2 regions of the Paenibacillus sp. FSL E2-0201 genome follow, and region 2 is predicted to be linked to the other one. Evidence: a T-box and tRNA genes for the amino acid it is inferred to sense, from the RefSeq annotation. Region 2 holds a T-box; the other holds one or more tRNA genes.

Region 1 (6,563 bases), 1.5 Mb from region 2:
AGGATATCTCCGATCGGACCGGGGCAGAGCCTAAGTATACCTATGATATAGATTATGTGGTGACCTACAATCAGGATGGTGTGATCAGTTTAGTGATGTCACAGTATAGCGATACGGGCGGCGCTCATGGAATGACTAATCGTGAGGCATTTACTTTTTCACTTAAGGATGGCAAACGTCTATTGCTGGGTGATTTGTTTGGTGCTAATCCCAACTACAAACAACAGTTAAATGCCAAGCTGAACAGGCTGGTAAAAGCGGAGGAAAGTTATTTGGGAGGATTCAACGGATTGAATACGGAGAAGTATTTTTATCTGAAGGACGATAAGGTTGTTTTATTCTTCCAATTGTACGAATATACAGCTTACGCTGCAGGGTTCCCGGAATATACCTTTACTTTCAAAGAACTGTTGCCGGAAGGCGGTAGCCCATTTGCTGCAGTAAAATAAATAGAGAAGTCGTAACCGCTAGTGTTACCACTGGACATCTCCCCCTTACCAGAATCATCGCTAATTCATATGCTAAAGGGAGTAACTAGTTTATGAACGGGGGAGAGCTATGAGCTATCAATATACTGCAATTGGCGATTCCTTGACGACTGGATTTGGCGCTCTGCCAGGTAACGGTTTTGTACCGGTATACCGTAGAATGGCAGAAGGGAGACTGCGTTCTAATGTAGTCTCTACGAATTTAGGCGTGAATGGATTGACTACTTCTGAACTGGAACAGCGGTTACGTGGGAGTTCTATGACTCGCGAGGCTATACGAGCAGCCGACATCATCACTTTATCCATTGGTGGCAATGATTTAATCCATGCTGCGAAGGCTGCAGCTAGACAACCTGAAAATTTATCAAAAGAGCTACGAAGATCACTACAGGAATGCAAACAAAATTTTGCTGCAATTATGAGTATTCTCTTTCAATTGAAGGCGGGAACGCGTAGACCTTTTATCATTCGAATTGTGGGATTGTATAATCCCTATCCTCAGGTAGTAGGCGCTACAGAGTGGGTTCGGCAGTTTAACGGTTATGCCTCGCAGTACAGTAGCCGAGTATGTGGATTTGCATCTATCTATAATGAGTTTGCAGGAAATGAGAGAGGGCTATTATCGATTGACCACTTACATCCGAATGGCCGAGGCTACCGTGTGATTGCTGAGAAACTCGATGCACTTGGATATGGCGGTTTGATTTAATTGAGATTCGTATGAAGTGGTGGTCTGAAAAGTAAAGAGGCTGTGCGCTAACCATCAAGTGGATAGGGCACAGCCTCTTTGTGTTGTTTTATAGCTTACACACCGCTAGGCAGTGTTTTCTCGATGACTTTATCAACGATACCGTAAGCTGCCGCATCTGCAGCAGTCATGAAGTAATCACGATCTGTATCCTTCTCAATACGTTCTAGCGGTTGACCCGTACGTTCTGCAAGAATACGATTCAACTTATCACGCAATTTGAGGATACGGCGGGCACGGATTTCGATATCCGTTGCTTGACCTTGAGCACCACCCAGAGGTTGGTGAATCATGATCTCACTGTTAGGCAGTGCGAAGCGTTTGCCTTTAGCGCCAGCGTTAAGCAGGAATGCTCCCATGGAAGCTGCCATACCTACACAGATGGTGGAAACATCCGGTTTAATGTACTGCATTGTATCAAAAATAGCCATACCTGCAGTAATGGAACCGCCGGGGCTATTCACATAAAGGTGAATGTCCTTATCCGGATCTTCGGCAGCCAAGAACAGCATTTGTGCAATGATAGAATTGGCTACCACGTCATTAACCTCCGTTCCAAGGAAAATGATGCGGTCCTTCAGCAGGCGGGAATAGATGTCATAAGCGCGCTCACCGCGGTTGCTCTGTTCTACTACCATAGGAATATAACTCACGTGGAAAACCTCCTTGATATTGGTTCTTCAAATGTATTCATTTTTACTCTTGCCGTATTACCCACATGATAAACAAATTCAAACAAAAAGTCAAAGAAAGTCAAACTTATATTCAAAAAAAAGAGCCGACATGCGGCTCTTTGGTTAAGTAGTAGTATAGATGCTACTAAATTATGTACAAAAGTGAAATTAATGGCGCGCCCGCCAAGAATCGAACTTGGATCTCAGGCTTCGGAGGCCTACGTCATATCCATTGGACCACGGGCGCAACAAAAATGATTATAATACAATTTCTGTGCAATTGCAATGGACAGGAAGAAACGACGTTATCGTCCTTTATTGACGACAACCGTTTCTCGTAGAAATATAAGGATAATATATAACGTGAAACTTATAATTTCTTATATTTTTAATAATGCTATGCACGGGCTCTACCCCTTGTCTTCAAGGTGGACAAGCGTATATTGTCTTTCACTCAGCGATAGAATCTGGATTGTTAATGACAGGTTTTAGGAGCCGTACCTCTTTCCCGATCTTATAAATGTATAAGAAGACAAGCGCTTGAGAATTCTACTCTCGGAAGACTTGCACTTCGAGCAATATTTGGTTAGAATATGAGTGGGACTTAAAAAGTTTACCCGGGACATTTTGAGACCATGAACAAGGGAATAGAGGAAGACGAAGTTGCAGGAGTGAAAGTATGCGTAATTTATTAGATATCCAAAAGCAGCTTCTGCCTGATCTCATGGAAACCCTTAAGAGACGGTACACGATTCTTCATCAGATCATGCTGTCCGATATCATTGGGCGCAGAACGCTTGCCGCTTCGCTTGATATGACTGAGCGGGTACTGCGTGCCGAGACGGATCTTCTGAAATCGCAAGGGCTCATTGAGATCGAGAGCGTTGGCATGCGCATTAGCGCTGCTGGGCGTAGACTGCTTGATTTGCTAGAGCCGGTCGTTAAGAGCCTGTTTGGTCTGGATGAGCTGGAAGAGAAAATTCGGGCAACGTATGGTCTGGATAAAGTTATTGTGGTGCCGGGTGATTGTGAGTCATCGCCGTTCACTAAACGTGAACTCGGCCGAGCAGGTGCAAAAGCGCTGCTCAGTGTACTTCGTACAGATGATATAGTTGCTGTCACAGGTGGATCAACGCTTGCCGATATGGCTGATCAACTGACACCGCCGTTATCCCTTTCCTATAAGAACGCTTGGTTTGTTCCGGCGCGTGGTGGATTAGGAGAGAGTATGGAGATTCAAGCCAACACAATTGCCTCAACAATGGCAAAACGAGTTGGAGCGAATTACCGGTTGCTGCATGTACCTGATCTACTTAGTGGGGATGCCTACCAGTCACTAGCACTTGACTCTAATATTGGAGAGATTGTACAAATCATCCGCAGTTCGCGTATTATTGTACATGGGATTGGGGATGCCATTGAAATGACTCGCCGCCGCAAGCTGGATGAGGCTACGGTCTCAGAGATCCAGGGTGAGGGAGCCGTGGCTGAATCCTTTGGGTATTACTTTAACGAAGATGGTAAGGTTGTCCATACTATGCTTACGATGGGGCTGCGTCTTGAAGATATTGTTCGAACGGAGACAGTCATCGGTATTGCTGGAGGCAAACCAAAGGCCAAAGCTATTCATGCCATGCTGCGTTTCGGGCAGGAGAATATTCTCGTCACGGACGAGGCTGCTGCTGTAGAAATCGGCAAGGAAATCGACAATCAGTTGCAGATATCCTCGTAACACACTAGAACATATACCTTGCATTATACTTAACATTGTTGTCATGACAGGCTTCACGGTCTGTTTTGAATAAATAAAACGAATTCTAGGAGGAACTATTCAATGAGTGTAAAAGTTGGAATTAACGGATTTGGACGTATTGGACGCCTTGCTTTCCGCCGTATTCAAAATGTAGAAGGTATCGAAGTGGTAGCAATCAACGACTTGACTGACGCTAAGATGCTTGCTCATTTGCTTAAATATGATACAACTCAAGGTAAATTCCAAGGTGATGTTGAAGTGCATGATGGCTTCTTCAAAGTCAATGGAAAAGAAGTTAAGGTTCTTGCTAACCGCAACCCTGAAGAATTGCCATGGGGCGACCTAGGCGTTGATATCGTACTTGAGTGCACAGGTTTCTTCACAACTAAAGAAGCAGCTGAAAAACACTTGAAAGGTGGAGCTAAGAAAGTAGTTATCTCCGCTCCAGCTACTGGCGACATGAAAACTGTCGTTTACAACGTTAATGATGACATTCTTGATGGTACTGAGACTGTTATTTCCGGCGCATCTTGCACAACGAACTGCCTAGCTCCAATGGCAAAAGTATTGAACGACAAGTTCGGTATCGTTGAAGGCTTGATGACTACAATTCACGCTTACACTGGCGACCAAAACACTTTGGATGCTCCACATGCTAAAGGTGACTTTAGACGTGCTCGTGCAGCAGCTGAGAACATCATCCCTAACACTACTGGTGCTGCTAAAGCAATCGGTCTTGTTATTCCAGAACTTAAAGGTAAATTGGATGGTGCAGCTCAACGTGTTCCAGTTGCAACTGGTTCCCTGACTGAGCTTGTAACTGTTCTTGATAAGAGCGTTACTGTTGAAGAAATCAACGCAGCAATGAAAGCAGCTTCCGATCCAGACACTTATGGTTACACTGAAGATGAAATCGTATCTTCCGACATCAAAGGTATGACTTTCGGATCCCTGTTTGATGCTACACAAACTAAAGTATTGACTGTTGGCGACAAACAACTGGTTAAGACTGTTGCTTGGTATGACAATGAAATGTCCTACACTGCACAATTGGTTCGTACTTTGGAGAAATTCGCTAAAATCGCTAAGTAATTGACTTGATATAAGCAACATCTATAGAGCGGAAACAGAAGTTCTTTGTTTCCGCTCTTTCTAAATGTATTCTTGTTTCCTGCTAGAAACAATTTTGGGTGTGGAGGAATTAATCATGAACAAAAAGAGCGTCCGTGATGTAGAAGTAAAGGGTAAACGCGTATTTGTACGCGTGGATTTCAACGTACCTGTAGAAGACGGTAAAATTACTGATGATACTCGTATTCGCGAAACACTTCCAACCATTAAATATTTGATCGAAAATGGTGCGAAGATTATTCTCGCAAGTCACATGGGCCGCCCTAAAGGCCAATTCGTAGATTCCATGCGTTTGACTACTGCTGCTGAACGTCTGTCCGAGCTTCTCGGCAAACCAGTAGCTAAAGCTGACGAAGCTGTTGGTGAAGCTGTAAAAGCAAAAATTGCTGAGCTAGGCGAAGGCGACGTACTTGTACTTGAGAACGTTCGTTTCTACCCAGGCGAAGAGAAGAACGATCCTGAACTGGCTAAACAATTCGCTGAACTGGCTGATTTGTTTGTCAATGATGCGTTTGGTGCGGCTCACCGTGCTCATGCTTCGACAGAAGGTATCGCTCATTTCCTACCAGCTGTATCCGGTCTTTTGATGGAGAAAGAATTGTCTGTTCTGGGTAAAGCTCTTTCTAACCCTGAGCGTCCTTTCACTGCAATCATCGGTGGTTCGAAAGTGAAGGACAAAATCGACGTGATCGACAACCTGCTCAATCTGGCAGACAATGTCTTGATCGGCGGCGGTCTGTCTTATACCTTCACCAAAGCTTTGGGATTTGAAATTGGTATTTCCCTAGTGGACAACGATAAATTGGAAACTGCTCTTGGATTCATCGAGAAAGCCAAGGCGCTTGGCAAGAACTTCTTGCTTCCAGTTGACGTCGTGGTAGCCGACAAATTCGGTGCAGATGCCAACACGCAAATCGTTCCTTTCAATGAAATCCCAGAAGGCTGGGAAGGTCTTGATATCGGACCGAAAACTCGTGAGCTTTATGCAGATGTGATCAAAAACTCCAAGCTAGTTGTCTGGAATGGACCTATGGGTGTATTTGAAATTGATAAATTCGCTGAAGGTACACTTGCAGTAGCAAAAGCTTGTGCAACTACTGAAGGTTACACTGTTATTGGTGGCGGAGATTCCGCAGCAGCAGCAGAGAAATTCCACCTGGCTGATCAAATGGATCATATTTCAACTGGTGGCGGTGCATCCCTTGAGTTCATGGAAGGCAAGGCGCTTCCTGGCGTAGAAGCACTGAACGATAAGTAAGACCTAAGAAGGAGGCAACTTAAGTCATGAGAACACCAATTATTGCAGGAAACTGGAAAATGTTCAAAACAGTTCCTGAAGCAGAAAGCTTTATTGCTGATATCAAAGGCAAAGCAGAAGTAGAAGGCGTTGAGACTGTAATCTGCGCTCCATTTACTAACCTGCCTGCACTTGTAGCAGCTGCAAAAGGTACAGACATCAAGATTGGCGCACAGAACCTGCACTTTGAAGATAACGGTGCTTACACAGGAGAAATCAGTGGTGTAATGCTTAGCGATCTTGGCGTAGACTATGTAATCATTGGTCACTCAGAGCGTCGTGCTTATTTTGGCGAAACAGATGAAATCGTGAATAAGAAAATGCATGCTGCATTCCGTCACGGTATCACTCCAATCGTATGTGTTGGCGAAAAGCTCGAAGAGCGTGAAGCTGATCAAACGAAAGCTGTATGTAAAGTACAAACTGAAGCTGCATTCCAAGGCCTTAGTGCTGAGCAAGCAGCAAAAGTTGT
Region 2 (6,563 bases):
GTCACTCCGTTTGCTCCCGTTGTTCCAGTCACTCCGTCTGCTCCAGTTGCACCTGTCACTCCGTCTGCTCCCGTTGCTCCAGTCACTCCGTCTGCTCCAGTCGCACCTGTTGCTCCGTCCGCTCCCGTTGCTCCTGTTGCTCCAGTGACCCCGTCTGCTCCATCAGCTCCTGTTGCACCTGTCACTCCGTCTGCTCCCGTCGCTCCAGTCACTCCGTCTGCTCCTGTTGCTCCAGTCACTCCGTCTACTCCTGTTGCTCCAGTCACCTCGTCTGCTCCATCAGCTCCAGTCGCACCTGTTGCTCCAGTCACTCCGTCTGCTCCCGTTGCTCCAGTCACTCCATCTGCTCCTGTTGCACCTGTCACTCCGTCTGCTCCCGTTGCTCCAGTTGCTCCGTCTGCTCCCGTTGCTCCAGTCACCCCGTCTGCTCCATCAGCTCCAGTCGCACCTGTTGCTCCAGTCACTCCGTCTGCTCCCGTTGCTCCAATCGCTCCGTCTGCTCCTGTTGCTCCAGTCACTCCGTCTGCTCCTGTTGCTCCAGTCGCTCCGTCCGCCCCTGTCGCTCCAGTTACTCCAACTGTTGCACCGAGTAATTCAGAATGAACAAGTCGGTGAGCAGTCACGATTTGACCTATACTATTTTTTCCCCATACTGAAATTTGAATAGGATCATCTACCAGGCTTAAAGTCGTAAATATAAATTCAAATCCATCAAAATCTGCATAATAATCTGATGATATTACTTGTTCAGGCATAACGTTAAAAAGTTCACTAACATATAAAGTTCTTGTCCCATCTATATAATATCCTTGGACGAGAACCGTAGAAGAAACAACATCGCTTTGGTTATCGATTTTGATCGTAACATGTTGAGTAGGTCGTATACCTCCCACCATGGTATTATCAATCGGCCCGGTAGATAAATAGCTCAATTTCTCAACACTCCTTTAGATTATTGCTGAATATTTTTCCCACGCTGCTATTCGATGAGGATCTACTAATTGCCCCGAAGCCTGTTTTCCCCAGACCGAAATCCCTACCTCTGCTTCAACCTCGTCTACTGTTGCAAACACAAATTCAAATACATCTAAATCAGCAAAATAGTTCCTAGTAAGAACTTGGTTAGGTGCGAGATTTAGCATTTCATTCACGTACATCGTTCTTGATCCATTTAATAAAAAGCCTTGAATGACAAAATTATATGGATTAAGAGAATCACGGTTAACTACTTTTACTGTTACGATTTGAGTCTGTCTGACCCCCAGAATTGAAGTATTATCTATAGGTCCAGTTGAATATAAAGCCATCTTTATTCACTCCTCTCTCCCACTGCAGTTTGAAAGATTACAAACTATAACACTAGTAACATGGTTCATAATTAATAGCTCTATATAGTAATATTCTGTATTTAAAATTAATGTGTGGACATTTATGCAAAGGAATTGCCATTCGAGTAATGACTACCTTCTATACTTTGAATTCGCAATCTACTAATCGAACAATCTAATACTCAAACATCTTCTAGATTTCACTGAGTAACACACCCTATTGCTTTTTTCGAAATATTCGTTATACTGATAAAAATTATTCAAGCATCGATGAGCGGGAGAGTAGTTAACGTGTTCTAGTCCTCAGCGAGCCGGGTAAGTGTAAGCCGGCACAGATCACCTAATGAAGCGCACCCGTGAGATGGACTTCTGAACCCAAGTAGGAAGCCCCGGCTAAAGACCGTTATCCTGTAAGGTGGCTAAACGTCTGTTTAGCAACGAGAGTGGTACCGCGAGCGCTTAAGCCCTCGTCTCTTTTGAGACGAGGGCTTTTTTGTATTTTCTAAGGAGGGTATAACATGTTAAAGCAAATCATCAAAAACAGCATTGAACAAAGTGTAAAAAAAGTGTTCCACAGCTTAGATATTTCCTACCCTAAGGATGTTGCTATTCTAATCGAACAGCCAGCGAATCTGGAGCATGGTGATTATTCCTGCAATATTGCTATGCAGCTAGCTAAAACCCTGCGCAAATCTCCTCTCGTCATAGCCGAATTAGTAAAAACAGAAATTAAACTACAAGAGAGTTACACAGGTCTTTTACAAAAAGTCGAAATAGCTGCTCCTGGTTTCATTAATTTGTATATCGATTGGCAGGTGTGGGCTAAACATTCCTTTGATCTACCTGACAGCACAGGGGAAAAGGTCATCATCGAGCACACTTCCATCAATCCCAATAAAGCTGCTCATGTAGGTCACCTGAGAAATGCTTGCATCGGCGATACACTAGTCAGAATAATGAAAAGAACCGGATATAATGTTGAGGTCCATAACTACGTTGATGATCTGGGCAACCAGCTGGCTGATACAGTTGTAGGTTTATTAAATGTACCTTTGGAAGGAGATCATCAACGCTTCGGTGATTATTGCTGGGATCTTTATGCCAAAGTGAACAAAGAATATGCACGGAATCCAGAGATGACACACAAGCGCACGGATATGCTGCATGCTCTTGAACAGGGTGACGGCAATGAGGCGTGGCTGGGCAACCTAGTCGCTGAACGTATCGTGAGAGAACATGTAGCGGAAATGAAGCGTTTTGGTATTCATTATGACCTGCTGGTATGGGAGAGTAATATTTTAAAAGAGGGATTCTGGACAGCCGCATCTGAGCGATTGAAGCAAACGGCAGTTTTTGTACAGGAGACTGAAGGTAAGCTTGCGGGATGCTGGGTGCTAAAGCAAGGGACAGACGTAAACAATGAAACGGATTCCGAGGATCATCAGATGGATAAGGTGCTTGTGCGTTCGAATGGTATTTTGACGTATACAGCCAAAGACATTGCTTATCATCTCTGGAAATTCGGTCTACTAACCAAGGATTTCACCTATAGTGAATTCTCATCCGGCTTATGGACCACAGGATTAACTGGAACCCAAGAGCCTTATGGACATGCAGACCGTGTCATTAACGTGATTGATTATAGACAGGAATATCCGCAACAAATGGTTAAGCAGGCTTTAAGCGCACTAGGTTATAACGATCAGGCAGAAAAGCTCCATCATGTAAGTTACGGTGTTGTTTCTCTTAGTCCGGCCTCAGCTGCTGAGCTGGGAATAAATATTTCAGAAGGAAAATCTTCTTATGCCATGTCCGGACGCCAAGGAATTGGCGTAAAGGTGAGCGATTTAGTGAAGCTTATGGAACAGAACATAGAACATTCGCGCTCCGATAAAGAGGGGCTTTCCAGCCACATCATTGCAGCTGCTGCCATTCGTTATTATCTGCTGCGGTTCAATCTGGGAACGGAAATCGTGTTTGATTTCAAACAAGCTACAGAAATATCCGGGAATACCGGGGTTTATCTGATGTACACCTATGCTCGTGCTAGCAGTGTTTTGAGCAAATCTACAATCCCATTCAGCACAGACGCCTCAGTACTTCAATTCCCTATCGAAATGGAAAAAGCAGAACTTGCTCTCCTGAGACAGCTTAGCCTCTGGCAGGAAACATTGTATTCTGCCAGTGTAGAATTGACGCCGAATATACTCTGTACCTACGCGCATACCTTAGCCACACTCTTCAATAACTTCTATTCTTTATGTCCGATTTTAAAAGGTGAGGCAGGAACCATTGCCTTTCGTCTCTGGCTCACTTCGAGATTTAAGGACACTTTAGGGGATGTACTTGAAGTGCTTGGGTTACCGACACCGAGCCGTATGTAGCACAAAAAAAGGGCAATCTCCACGCTTATCACGGAGATTGCCCTTCAAATAATATGATCTTACTTATAAATGTCTATCACATTTCCAGCTTCCACGCAGAGACGATCAAAGTCTTCGCGCTTGATCCGGATACCGCCACTACGGTAACGATTAAGCGTATCTTCCGCTTGCACTTCCGTACCGTTAACAGTAATCCGACTGTTGTCAGAGCCCGTAAGGTGATAAATAAATTCTACCTTAGTACCGGCATACTCAAAGCTAAAGTGCATTCCATCCAGTGACTCCGGCAGAATTGGGTCGATGATTAAATCCCCGCCTTCCGTACGGATCCCCAGTGCATTGGAGATTAACTGGTTCATGTAGATCCCAGGACCGCTGGAATAGATTCTCCATCCACCTTTGACCGCTACATCACCATTACGCAGCTTATCGAAATTCTCCTGTGCCTCATAACGGGTGTTAAATTTACCATCCGAGCTGCTGAAATAAGAGTTAGCCTGACGTAGTTCAGCGTTTGGCACCACGTCACGGATTCCGATCGGATTGATCGCCGCTAGGCCATTCCAGACCTGATCGGTTTTCCCTAGCTTAGCCATAGCTTCTACATAACGGATGTGGGCATGTACATATTGAAGTCCAATTTCCCGACCGAAGTTAGAAGCTTGCTCCGCACGTTTGAAATGAGTGCTAACGCCGCCAACGTATTGTGCTGGACGGTTCATCAGACGAACGCCGTCTGGGCAGAACAATTTATCCTGGATCACTTCATAGTGCGCTTCGGCTTGTTCTGGTGTAAGCAGCTCACTGATCATACTGCGCGTCATTGGCAGCAGACGGTATTGAATTCCGGTTTCTGTATCGCTTGGATGTACCATAAGCTTCACCTGCTCAGGGTCCTCCATATACAGGAATCCAGGAATTACCTCAGATTGGAGCATATGAGTGTTGAAATCCTCACGGATTCCCTCTACCATCGCTTTCAGCTCTTCAGAACCTGCTGGATCAACTTTATGAAGCACTTCAGAGAACTGATTCAATGTCTGATACGTAAGCGCCACTGTCCAGCTACTCACCATGTACTGCTTCAGCTGTGGATTTGCCGGCTGGAGTGTATCATCCCAGTCTCCATCACCGTAAGAAGACAAATGCGTGTCATGCAGGAAGTGATTCTTAATATAAGCAACTTCCTTCCGTGCATGATCCAGCAGCGTCGCTTTTTCCTCTGTAAAATCAAAGCTATGCTTACGAGTGTACGGCACAGTCGCTTGCAAAATGCTGTAGTCTTGCGTTACTGCCAAATAGTCACCAAGCACTTTGAGTGGCCATACAATAATATCTCCATGGCTCTCCTCTTGCTGAATCTTCGTATATTTATCAAACATGAACCACTGCGGCCAGTTACCGTCATCTTCATATTGATGAGCATACAGGGTAAGCAATATTTCACGAACTTGATCGTATTTTTGCGTAGCCATGAAGTATTCTACTGGTCCTTGACACACGTCACGGGTTCCCCAAGCAGCACCGCCATATTGTTCCAATCCGTGAGGGACTGAATAATGGACGAGCATATTATGGGTATACCACCAAGCCAGAGCATTTACCTTAAACAGCTCGCCTTCCGACCCATCACCTAACGTCAAACGGAAGCCATTCATAACCCCGCTATAGAACTCTCGGTATGCGGAAATCTCTTCTTCAGCTGTATGACTGCTCGATTGAATCTCCTTACCATCCAGAAGACCTTGAATGTTCAATGTCCACTCACTGCTCTCCGACAGTTCCAGAACTGCTAGCGGTGCATCGGTCTGCTCAGCATGAGAGACAAGTCTACCTTCATTTTGAAGAGTAAAATCTGCTCCCTGTACCTGGAATTTATATTGCAGATCAGGATATTCTCCTGCACTTAGTGCGCTTCTGTCAGCCGAGAAAGTTACGGTTCCCTCTTCTTGCTTGAATTGATATGGAAGCTCGTATTCGTTAACGTTCATTGTGATTTGGTTAGTGACTAGATAGCGATAAGCTTTTCCGCTTTCGGTACGCACATTCAGGAATATCTCCGGAGAATCTACAGTAGTGTAGTTCGTAATAATGAAGCATTCGCCATCAGTTCTGTAATACCAACGGGCATAGTTGAAACCAACCTCGAATAGAGAAGGCATGGTCAACAGACGGTATTCACCATTCCACTGCACATAGATACGTTGTCCTGAAGCTTTCGGAATGTTAAGTGCATTTCTTGCATTGGTCATGAGTTTGTTGAAGTTAGTATTACCAATAACGATTTGAGAGTTAAATATTCCGTACATATAGGAAGTCGTAGTGATGACCTTATCGTTAAGTCGGGCATTATCCCCACTCATTAGAATATGTCCATGAGGGCGCTCTACCTTAAGTTCCTTTTCTTTCAATACAACATGCTCATAATTTTCCGTGAAGAAAGACAGAAGCTGGTCTCCCTCTTTCTCTTCTTGAAAACGAACCGGGAACAAGGCATCGATCTCTTCGTCCGTCAGAGAGTTTGCAGCCAGAGGCGCGCCCAGCTCTTTCGTTAGGAAAGAACGCTCGAGCGTTGCTTCAACTTCTAAAGGCAACTCTTTTACAGTTTCCCAAGCCGCAGTAACATCCTTCGCGAATTCTAACGAGGTGATCGCTTCTGGATGATCTTGCTTGAACAATCCATAAAATACAAATCGGGCTTCCCCGCTCAGCTTCACCCGCTCCGATTGCAGCGCAGTATAAGCGAATTCATATTGATAGATTTCATTACTTAATTGCTCACGACTCAGGCTTTCCGGTTGATTGGTCTCTTTATAAGACAATCCAAAGAATTGGAAACCATCCGTTGAGA

Evidence for each region. The T-box of region 2 lies ahead of argS (arginine--tRNA ligase). A T-box ahead of a tRNA ligase gene usually reads a tRNA of that ligase, here a tRNA-Arg.
Region 1: it encodes a tRNA-Arg, which carries the amino acid that the T-box ahead of argS (arginine--tRNA ligase) is inferred to sense. The anticodon was not compared.

What each region holds. Positions count from the first base shown of each region.
Region 1 is NZ_CP150154.1:183,359-189,921, forward strand. Features, by position in the region: gene NSU15_RS00895 (DUF4163 domain-containing protein) at 1-449, shown strand, start outside; gene NSU15_RS00900 (GDSL-type esterase/lipase family protein) at 559-1,197, shown strand; gene clpP (ATP-dependent Clp endopeptidase proteolytic subunit ClpP) at 1,293-1,889, opposite strand; tRNA gene NSU15_RS00910 (tRNA-Arg) at 2,083-2,157, opposite strand; gene NSU15_RS00915 (sugar-binding domain-containing protein) at 2,590-3,642, shown strand; gene gap (type I glyceraldehyde-3-phosphate dehydrogenase) at 3,745-4,755, shown strand; gene NSU15_RS00925 (phosphoglycerate kinase) at 4,871-6,052, shown strand; gene tpiA (triose-phosphate isomerase) at 6,079-6,563, shown strand, end outside.
Region 2 is NZ_CP150154.1:5,445,101-5,451,663, forward strand. Features, by position in the region: gene NSU15_RS24575 (calcium-binding protein) at 1-932, opposite strand, end outside; gene NSU15_RS24580 (hypothetical protein) at 948-1,307, opposite strand; T-box leader at 1,590-1,806, shown strand; gene argS (arginine--tRNA ligase) at 1,847-3,712, shown strand; gene NSU15_RS24590 (cellobiose phosphorylase) at 3,772-6,563, opposite strand, start outside.